DNA from 2 places in the Nonomuraea rubra genome. Region 1 is predicted to be linked to the other one. Evidence: riboswitches for the same ligand, from Rfam matches in the RefSeq annotation. Region 1 holds a riboswitch; the other holds the start of a gene.
What was found. A riboswitch is a leader RNA that binds a small molecule or an ion and turns the genes downstream of it on or off. The one in region 1 is predicted to bind glycine.
Positions count from the first base shown of each region.

Region 1 (5,283 bases):
ACGGCCGAACGCCCGCTCGTTCTCCAGCATCAGGGCGGAGATCGACAGGCCGGTGTTCGAGCAGTGCTTGAGCAGCTCCTCGCCGGTGGTGAAGGGGAAGGGCAGCACGGTGTCGTCGGGCTTGATGCGGTCGGCGCCGGTGGCCTTCTCGTCCACGACGAAGCCGCCGCCGACCGAGAAGTAGACCTTCTCCCGCAGCCGCTCGCCCGAGTCGGCGTAGGCGGTGAAGCGCATGCCGTTCGGGTGCTCGGGCAGGGAGATCTTGCGCTCGAAGACCAGGTGCTCGCCGACGACGAAGGGGATCTCGCGGGTGCCGTAGAGCTTGACGGTGCCCGACTCGCGCATCCCGGCGATCCGGGCGTCGACGGTGTCCACGTCCACCAGCTCGGGCTTCTCGCCGGACAGGCCGAGCAGGACCGCCTTGTCGCTGCCGTGGCCCTTGCCGGTCAGGCCGAGCGAGCCGTACAGGATGGCCTCCACGCGCGCGACCCGCTCCAGCAGGCCGTCCTCGTGCAGGCCGCGCACGAACTTGTGCGCCGCGGCCATCGGGCCGCCCGTGTGGGAGCTCGACGGGCCGATGCCGATCTTGAAGAGGTCGAAGACGCTGATCGCCATTGATGTGCGCCCTTCTCGAAAGGCCGGGGCCCGCGGCGGGGCCCCGGCGGTTGGGTCAGGAGTCGCCCGAGGTCAGGGCGGTGTACTCCTCGGGTGAGAGCAGGTCCTCGGGGTCGCCTTCCACGCGCACCTTGAACATCCAGCCCTCGCCGTACGGGTCGCTGTTGACCAGACCCGGGTCGTCCACGACGGACTGGTTCACCTCGGTGACCTCGCCGCCGACCGGGGAGTAGATCTCGTTCACGGACTTGGTCGACTCCACCTCGCCGACGGAGTCGCCCGGCTCGACGGTCGAGCCGACCTCGGGGAGCTGCACGAAGACGACGTCACCAAGGGACTCGGCGGCGAAGGCCGTGATGCCGATCGTCACGGTGGTGCTGTCGTCCAGCCCGGCCACCCACTCGTGCTCCTTGGTGTAGCTCAGGTCGTCAGGGATGTTGCTCACTTGTTCCTCCTGTAAAAGGGCAGCTCAACCAGGTCCATAGGTTCATGGCTGCCCCGGATGTCCACGGCCAGGCCTGATTCGGCGCCGGTGTCCACGTAGGCCATCGCGATGGGCTTTCCCAGGGTCTGGGAGGGCGCACCGCTGGTGACCTCGCCGACGACGACGCCGTCCTTGGTGACCGGGTAACCGTGGCGCGGCACCCGGCGGTTCCGCGCGACCAGGCCGACGAGCCTGCGCCGCGGCGGGTCGTCCTTGACCGCCTCGAGCGCCGACCTGCCGACGAAGTCGCCCGGCTTGTCGAATTTCACCACCCTGCCCAGCCCCGCGTCGAACGGGGTCAGCTCCGCGCTCAGCTCGTTGCCGTACAGCGGCATGCCGGCCTCCAGCCTGAGCGTGTCGCGGCTGGACAGGCCCGCGGGCCTGAGCCCGTGCGGCTCGCCGGCCGCCGCGATCGCGTGCCAGAGCGGCACGGCGTCCTGGTTCGCCACGAACAGCTCGAACCCGTCCTCGCCGGTGTACCCGGTGCGGGCGATCAGCGCCTGCCGGCCGTCCACCTGGCCGGGCAGGCCAGCGTAGTACTTGAGGCCGTCGAGGTCGGCGTCGGTGAGCGTGGCGAGGATCTCCTGGGCGCGCGGGCCCTGGACGGCGATCAGCGCGTACCGGTCCGAACGGTCCTCCACCACCGCGTCGTACGGCTTCGCGCGCTCCCGCAGCTCGGCGGCGACCTTCTGGTAGTTCGAGGCGTTGGCCACGACCATGAACTCCTCGTCCCCGAGCCGGTAGACGATGAGGTCGTCGAGCACCCCGCCGCGCTCGTTCACGATCATGGTGTACCTGGCCCGGCCGGGTGCCAGCGCCGACAGGTGGCCGACCAGCGCGTAGTCCAGCGCCTCGCCCGCCTGCGGCCCGGTCAGGAAGATCTCGCCCATGTGCGAGAGGTCGAACAGCCCGGCCGCCTCGCGGACGGCCCGGTGCTCGGCGGACTCGCTGCCGTACCGGAGGGGCATGAGCCACCCGGCGAAGTCGGTGAGGGTGGCGCCGAGGCTCTCGTGAACGTCTCGTAGCGGTGTCGGTCGGGACATTTGTCGCACCTCAGGACAGGAGTGGATGCCAGCATCCTCCCCCTCTGTCATCGATGCCTGAGAGCTTCGCCCGACTTTTGCCGGACTTTCACCTTCGGCGAGGCCCGCGGGCCTGCTTTCCAGAGGACACCTCGTCCGTGCGGTCCTTTGCCTTGAGAGGTTCGCGGGGAGGGCTTGCTCCTTCAGGGACCCTGACCGGCTTGTCAGGGTGCTCTCCCGCACGGTTTCGACGGTGATGTCCGTCAGCCTAGTGCCGTCGAGGGGCTGTTGTCGCGTCGCGGGCCGGATGTGGACGACTCGTCAGCAGGCGTGCACGAGCGCCTCGAACAACGCGTGGTCCGCGGCCGCCTCCGGGTGCCACTGCACGGCCATGGTGAACGCCCCGGAGGACTCCACGGCCTCGACCGTGCCGTCCTCGGTGGTGGCGGTGACCGTCAGGCCGGGGGCGAGCCGGTCCACGGACTGGTGGTGGTAGTGGGGGACCGCCACCGGCTCCTCGCCCAGCGCCTTGGCCAGGCCGGTGCCGGGGACGGGGGTGACGGGCAGGTGCCCGAAGCGGCCGGGGCCCGGGCAGTGGTCCGTGTGGCCGACCACGTCGGGCAGGTGCTGGTGCAGGCTGCCGCCGAGGGCCACGTTGAGCACCTGGAGGCCGCGGCAGATGCCGAGGAAGGGCAGGCCGGCGTCGAGGGCCGCGGCGAGCAGGGCGAACTCTGCTTCATCGCGGAATTTCCGGACGTAGCCGCTGCGTTCGTGCGGCTCGGCGCCGTACCTGGCCGGGTCGATGTCGCCGCCTCCGGCCAGGATCAGCCCGTCCAGGCGGCGTACCAGGCCGGCCGGCTCCCCGGCCGGCGGCAGCAGGACCGGCTGGCCGCCCGCGCGCACGACCTGCTCCACGTACGCGTACGGCAGCAGCGCGGCAGGGGTGTCCTGCCAGACCGTGAACGAGGCGGTCTCGGCGTAACAGGTGATGCCGATGACGGGACCCATGACCGTCACCTACAGCGGCGTGACGTAGGCACCGGAGATGCCGCCGTCCACCAGGAACTCGCTGGCCGTGATGAACGAGGCGTCGTCGCTGGCCAGGAACGCCACCGCGGCCGCGATCTCCGACGCCTCGGCGAAGCGGCCCACGGGCACGTGCACCAGCCGCCGCTGCGCCCGCTCCGGGTCCTTGGCGAACAGCTCCCGCAGCAGCGGCGTGTTCACCGGCCCCGGGCACAGCGCGTTGACCCGGATGCCCTCCCTGGCGAACTGCACGCCCAGCTCCCGCGACATCGCCAGCACCCCGCCCTTCGAGGCGGTGTAGGAGATCTGCGAGGTCGCCGACCCCATCACGGCCACGAACGACGCGGTGTTGATGATCGAGCCCTTGCCCTGGCGGCGCATGTACGGGATGACGTGCTTGCAGCACAGGTAGACGCTGGTCAGGTTCACCTCCTGGACGCGGCGCCAGGCGTCGAGGCCGGTCTCCAGGATCGAGTCGTCGTCGGGCGGCGAGATGCCGGCGTTGTTGAAGGCGACGTCCACACTGCCGTACGCGTCGTGCGCAGTCGCGAACATCCGGACGACGTCGTCCTCGCTGGTCACGTCGGCCTTGACGAACAGGCCGCCCACCTCGGCCGCGGCCTTGACACCCGCCTCCTCGTCGACGTCCGCGCAGACCACCCTGGCGCCCTCGTCGGCGAACCGGCGGGCCGTGGCCAGCCCGATCCCGCTGCCCGCGCCCGTGATGACCGCCACCCGATCCTGCAACCGCTGCATGTGTGTCACTCCGTTGAGATGAAGACGTTCTTGGTCTCGGTGAACGCCGCCAGCGCGTCAGGGCCGAGCTCCCTGCCGAGGCCGGACTGCTTGAAGCCGCCGAACGGGGTCCAGTAGCGGACCGAGGAGTGGGAGTTCACCGACAGGGCGCCCGACTCGACGGCCCTGGCCACGCGCAGCGCCCGCCCGACGTCGCGGGTCCAGATGGAGCCGCTCAGGCCGTACGGGGTGTCGTTGGCGATCCGTACGGCCTGCGCCTCGTCCTCGAACCTGACCACCGACACCACGGGGCCGAAGATCTCCTCGGTGAACGCCCGGTCGGTGACCTCGGGGGTCAGGACGGTCGGCGGGAACCAGTAGCCCTTGCCCTCGGGGCAGGACCCCTGGAGGTGGGGGGTGCCGTCCACGAAGCCGCGGACCCGTTCGAGGTGCCCGGCGCTGATCAGGGGGCCCATCTCGGTGGCCTCGTCGAGGGGGTCGCCGACCACGACGCCGCGTACCGCCTCGGCCAGGCGCTCCATGAACGCGTCGTACACGCTCGCCTGGACGAGGATCCTGGACCGGGCGCAGCAGTCCTGCCCGGCGTTGTCGAACACGGCGTAGGGCGCGGTTCGCGCCGCCTTGTCGAGATCGGCGTCGGCGAAGACGATGTTCGCGGACTTGCCGCCCAGCTCCAGCGTCACCCGCTTGACCTGCCGCCCCGCCTTGGCCGCGATCTCCCTGCCCACCTCGGTCGAGCCGGTGAACACGATCTTCGCCACGTCCGGATGCTCCACCAGGCGGGCCCCCGCGACCTCCCCTGCCCCAGGCAGAACCTGGAGCACCCCCTCGGGGAGGCCCGCCGCCAGGGCCAGCTCTGCCAGCCTCAGCGCGGTCAGCGGAGTCCACTCGGCGGGCTTCACGATCACCGTGTTACCCGCCGCGAGAGCCGGGGCCACGCCCCACATCATGATCACCATGGGGAAGTTCCACGGCACGATGATCCCCACCACGCCCAGGGGCTCCTGGAACGTGAGGTCCACGCCGCCGGGCACCGGGATCTGCTTGCCGTGGTTGCGCTCGGGCGCGCCGGCGTAGAAGTGCAGCACGTCCCGGACGTTGCCCGCCTCCCAGCGGGCGTTGCCGATGGTGTGCCCGGCGTTGGTCAGCTCCAGCAGCGCCAGCTCCTCGCCGTGCCCGTCCACCAGCTCGGCGAACCGGCGCAGCAGCCGCGCCCGGTCGCCCGGCGCCACCTCGCGCCAGGCCGCCTGCGCCTTCCTGGCACGCTCCACGGCCCGGTCGACCTCGGCCGCGCCGGCGAGCTCGACGTCGGCGACGACTTCCTCCGTCGCCGGGTTGACGATCTTCATGCGCTCCCGTCACATCCGTTCGAAACCACGG
Region 1 is NZ_JACHMI010000001.1:10,527,408-10,532,690, reverse strand. It holds gene HD593_RS47935 (L-serine ammonia-lyase) at 1-615, opposite strand, end outside; gene gcvH (glycine cleavage system protein GcvH) at 671-1,060, opposite strand; gene gcvT (glycine cleavage system aminomethyltransferase GcvT) at 1,057-2,142, opposite strand; glycine riboswitch at 2,177-2,272, opposite strand; glycine riboswitch at 2,273-2,371, opposite strand; gene HD593_RS47920 (gamma-glutamyl-gamma-aminobutyrate hydrolase family protein) at 2,443-3,129, opposite strand; gene HD593_RS47915 (3-oxoacyl-ACP reductase) at 3,139-3,903, opposite strand; gene HD593_RS47910 (aldehyde dehydrogenase family protein) at 3,909-5,252, opposite strand; gene HD593_RS47905 (glutamine synthetase family protein) at 5,262-5,283, opposite strand, start outside.

Region 2 (5,283 bases), 3.2 Mb from region 1:
CATCGAGGCGGCCGAGGCCGAGGCCCAGCCCGGGGACCAGGGGCTGCGCGTCGACACCACGGACGGCGTGCGCGTGACCCGCGGCGACGGGAGCTGGGTGCTGGTGCTGCCCGCCGCCGCCGAGCCCGTCACCGACCTGTGGGCCGAGGCGGGGGACGTGGACGGCGCCCAGGCCCTCATCGAACGCTGGGCCCGGATCGTGGAACAGGCCGCGGGGTGATAGCGTCACACGCTGTGATCGAAAAGGCTTTGCCGAAGATGTGCCCAGGGAGTGCCGCAAGATCGTGATGTAGAAACGCGCGGCGGCATGGACCACGGGGCGGGGGCGGCGGTACCTTTGTCTGCGTCCAAACCCAACGTGCAGCGCCCCGCCTTGACCTTTGCCGCTGATCAGCGTAAGTTGCGGCATTCGCAAACTTGAAAAAGCGAAGCGAGGCGCGCCCTGAGCACCGTCGCCGCGTCTTCGCGGTAGGAGGCCGAGCCGATCGATGCCGAGCGTCTACTGCACGCAGTGCGGGCACGCCAACCCCGAGGATGCCCGTTTCTGTTCCCGCTGTGGGTCACCGCTGACCAGACCCGAGGTCTCCGGGGATACCACATCGACGATCTCCGTCGCGGGAATCGAGGCGTACGAGGCTGAGACAGGCGACATGCTCCTGGCCGAGCGGGCGCTGGTCGAGCAGCTGCCGCCAGGCGCGGCGTTGCTCACCGTGACCAGGGGGCCCAACCAGGGCAGTCGTTTCCGGCTCGACAAGGACCTGACCACCACCGGGCGCCACCCGGAGAGCGACATCTTCCTCGACGACATCACCGTCTCCCGCCGCCACGTCGAGTTCTACCGCCACCGCGGCGGCCAGTTCTCCGTGCGCGACGTGGGCAGCCTCAACGGCACCTACGTCAACCGGGAGCGGATCGAGGAGGTTCCTTTGCACTCCGGAGACGAGGTGCAGATCGGCAAGTTCCGCCTTCTCTTCCTGATGCGGGGCAACTCCGGCGCATGAGCGGGCGCAGTGGGCGACTCAAGATGACGGGCGGCCGTTCGCGGGAGGCCGGATGAGCTCTCAGGCGGCACGCTCCCACATGAGCATCGGGGAGGTGCTCGCGCTCCTGCAGGGCGAGTTCCCCGACGTGACGATCTCCAAGATCAGGTTCTTGGAGGGCGAGGGGCTGATCGAGCCCGAGCGCAGCCCGTCCGGCTACCGTAAGTTCACCCACCTGCACGTGGAGCAGCTGCGCTTCATCCTCACCGAGCAGCGTGACCACTACCTGCCGCTGCGGGTGATCAAGGACAGGATGGCCGAGAGCTTCGGCCGGCCGCGCGCCCTGCAGCAGGCCCAGGAGACCAGGCTCAGCCGGGCCGAGCTGCTCGAGGCCGCCGGCATCGACGAGGAGACCCTCACCGAGCTCGAGGACTACGGCCTGCTGGCCGCCGTGGCCAGGCGCTACGACGAGGAGGCGCTCAAGGTGGCCCGCACCGTGGGCGCGCTGGCCCGGTTCGGGCTGCACGCCCGGCACCTGCGGGCGGTCAAGGCGGCGGCCGAGCGGGAGGCCGGTCTGGTCGAGCAGACGGTCGCCCCCATACTCAAGCGGCGCCGCCCGGGAGCCATCGGTGAGGCCGACGAGGTCGCCAGGGAGCTTTCCGCGCTGCTGCTCGACCTGCACGCATCCCTTGTGCGCACGGGCGTGCGATCGGTCCTGGGCCGCTGAGGCCGTAGCGAGCTGGGAGGCGAGGGCACATTCCAGGCCCGCTGGGTGTTACGTTGAATTGCGAAGCCAAGTCAGCAGAAGCGATGATCGAAGAGCTGTGCCGGGTGACCGGTCAGGAATACGGAGCAGCCCGTGTTGCAGATGGAGGTCGTGGGCGTTCGAGTTGAAATGCCCACTAATCAGCCGATCGTCTTGCTCAAGGAGGCACACGGGGAGCGGTTCCTTCCTATATGGATTGGCATGCCCGAAGCCACGGCCATCGCGCTGGCCCAGGCGGAGGAGCCTCCGCCGCGGCCGCTCACCCATGACCTCTTCCGCGACGTGCTGAGCGCCCTGGGTGTCGGCCTGCGTGCGGTCAACATCGTCGCGCTGCGCGACGGCATCTTCTTCGCCGATCTGGTGTTCTCCAACGGTGTGGAGGTGAGCGCGCGGCCGTCCGACTCGATCGCGCTCGCCCTGCGCACCGGGGCCCGCATCTTCGCCAGCGAGGAGGTCGTCCAGGAGGCCGGGGTGATCATCCCGGACGACCAGGAGGACGAGGTGGAGAAGTTCAGGGAGTTCCTTGACACGATCACTCCCGAGGACTTCGGCAGGGCGGGGTAGGTATTTCAGTGCATTTACGCTTCACGACGCGCCGAGCCGGATCGTTGACTGAGCATGGTCACGGTCCTACGGTGCAAGTGAAACCCGTGGTCGCCCTTTACGAACCCCCAGATCAGGCCACGGGATGAGAGAAAGCCGGAGGTCCGCGTGGCGGTCAGCAGCGGCGAGGGAAAGACGGCCGGCCAGGAAGATCCGGTGCGGCGCGAGAGCGCGCGGCAGCGTGCCGGGGAGCAGGGTCTGCTCTTCGACGAGCAGCCGACGGCGCTGCCGGGCGACATCGGATACCGCGGGCCGACGGCCTGCGCCGCGGCCGGCATCACCTACAGGCAGCTGGACTACTGGGCGCGCACGGGCCTGGTCGAGCCGACGATAAGGGCCGCGCACGGCTCGGGCTCCCAGCGGCTCTACAGCTTCCGCGACATCCTGGTGCTCAAGGTCGTCAAGCGGCTCCTCGACACCGGGGTGTCGCTGCAGCAGATCCGCACGGCGGTGCAGCACCTGCGTGACCGCGGGGTCGCCGACCTCGCGCAGATCACGCTCATGAGCGACGGTGTCAGCGTCTACGAGTGCACCTCGGCCGACGAGGTGATCGACCTGCTCCAGGGCGGCCAGGGCGTGTTCGGCATCGCGCTCGGGCGGGTCTGGCGAGAGGTCGAGGGCTCCCTCGCGGAGCTGCCGGGGGAACGCGCGGCGGTCGAGGACACCGTCCCGGCCGACCATCCCGCTGACGAACTGGCCCGCAGGCGCCGCGCCCGCCGTACCGGCTGAGATCCGGCCAGGAGAGGGCACGCGTGGTCCGGTGAGCGGTTATCGGGGCCTACCGTAGTAATCTAGGACAGTAAGGCTGACGACCCCGTGCGGGAGAGTCCCCGGGCACCTGGTCCCGGGGCGCCGAAGGAGCAACCCTCCCCGGAATCTCTCAGGCATCCAGTACCGCTCGGGTGAGGCAACTCTGGAAAGCAGGCGCGCCCGCCAGGCGCGCCTCACCGACGGTGCAAGCCCCACCGGGGGTGAAGCTCTCAGGTCGTGGCGCCGCCGCACATCGCGGGGCCGCGCTGACAGAGGGGGAGACCCGGCACTCGTCCGCGCCCTGGCGCCGGTCTCCATACGCCTCGGGAGGCACACCCCATGACCGATCTGTCAGCTCCGCCGTTCTCGTCCAGGCATATCGGCCCCTCGGAGCCCGAGCAGCTGCGCATGCTCGAGGCCGTGGGCTTCGAATCCGTCGCGGACCTGGTCGCGGTGGCCGTTCCCGAGGCGATCAGAGCCAAGGACAGGCTCAAGCTGCCCGCCGCGATCGGCGAGGCCGAGGCCATCGCCGAGCTGCGCGCGCTGGCCGGGCGTAACCGGGTGCTCACCTCCATGATCGGCCTGGGCTACTACGACACCGTCACGCCCGGCGTCATCCGCCGCAACCTGCTGGAGAACCCGGGCTGGTACACCGCCTACACCCCGTACCAGCCGGAGATCTCGCAGGGCCGCCTGGAGGCGCTGCTGAACTTCCAGACGGTCGTCTCCGACCTCACCGGCCTGCCCGTCGCGGGCGCGTCGCTGCTGGACGAGGGCACCGCCGCGGCCGAGGCCATGACGCTGGCCCGCAGGGCGGGCAAGTCGAAGAGCGACGTGTTCGTGGTGGACGCCGACGCGCTGCCCCAGACCAAGGCCGTGCTGGCCACCAGGGCGGAGCCGCTCGGCATCACGCTGGTCGAGCACGACCTGGACGGCGAGCTGCCCGAGTGCTTCGGGCTGCTCGTGCAGTATCCGGGCGCGTCCGGGCGGCTGCGTGACTTCCGCGCCGTGGCCGCCGCCGCGCACGAGGCGGGCGCGCTCGTCGTGGCCGCCGCCGACCTGCTGGCGCTGACGCTGGTCGCCGCGCCCGGAGAGCTGGGCGCCGACATCGCGATCGGGTCCTCGCAGCGGTTCGGGGTGCCGTTCGGGTTCGGCGGGCCGCACGCCGCGTACATGTCCGTACGCGAGGGCCTGCAGCGGCAGCTTCCCGGACGGCTCGTCGGCGTGTCCGTGGACGCCGACGGCGACCCCGCCTACCGCCTGGCCCTGCAGACCCGCGAGCAGCACATCCGCCGCGAGAAGGCCACCAGCAACATCTGCACCGCCCAGGTGCTGCTCGCCGTCATCGCCGGCATGTACGCCGTCTACCACGGCCCCGAGGGCCTGCGCGGCATCGGCCACCGCGTGCACCGCCACGCCACCGCCCTGGCCGAGGGGCTGCGCGGCGGCGGCGTGGAGATCGTGCACGGCGAGTTCTTCGACACGGTGCTGGCCCGCGTGCCCGGCAGGGCCGCCGCCGTCGTGGCCGCCGCGGCCGAGCGGGGCGTCAACCTCTGGCAGGTGGACGCCGACCACGTCTCCGTGGCCTGCGACGAGAAGACCGGCGCCGCCGAGCTGGCCCAGGTGTGGGCGGCGTTCGGCGTGAGCGCCGCGGTGGCCCCCGAGGACGCCCCCGACGCGCTGCCCGCCGACCTGCTGCGCGAGAGCCCGTACCTGACCCACCCGGTCTTCCACAGCCACCGCTCCGAGACCGCGATGCTGCGCTACCTGCGCAAGCTGCAGGACAAGGACATCGCGCTGGACCGCTCGATGATCCCGCTCGGCTCGTGCACGATGAAGCTGAACGCGACCACCGAGATGGAGCCGATCACCTGGCCCGAGTTCGCCGCGATCCACCCGTACGCGCCGGACGACCAGTCCGAGGGCTACCGCGAGCTGATCGGCACGCTGGAGGGCTGGCTGGCCGAGGTGACCGGCTACGACGCCGTCTCCATCCAGCCGAACGCCGGCTCGCAGGGCGAGTTCGCCGGGCTGCTGGCCATCCGCGCCTACCACCGCGCCAACGGCCACGGCGAGCGCGACGTGTGCCTCATCCCGTCCTCCGCCCACGGCACGAACGCCGCCAGCGCCATCATGGCCGGCATGCGGGTCGTGGTCGTGGCCTGCGACAGCGACGGCAACGTG
Region 2 is NZ_JACHMI010000001.1:7,336,897-7,342,179, reverse strand. It holds gene HD593_RS33465 (mannose-1-phosphate guanyltransferase) at 1-220, shown strand, start outside; gene HD593_RS33460 (FHA domain-containing protein) at 489-1,001, shown strand; gene ftsR (transcriptional regulator FtsR) at 1,054-1,707, shown strand; gene HD593_RS33450 (bifunctional nuclease family protein) at 1,840-2,310, shown strand; gene HD593_RS33445 (MerR family transcriptional regulator) at 2,458-3,078, shown strand; glycine riboswitch at 3,159-3,256, shown strand; gene gcvP (aminomethyl-transferring glycine dehydrogenase) at 3,439-5,283, shown strand, end outside.
Region 2: linked by a shared signal. The riboswitch ahead of gcvP (aminomethyl-transferring glycine dehydrogenase) and the one ahead of gcvT (glycine cleavage system aminomethyltransferase GcvT) in region 1 are both predicted to bind glycine.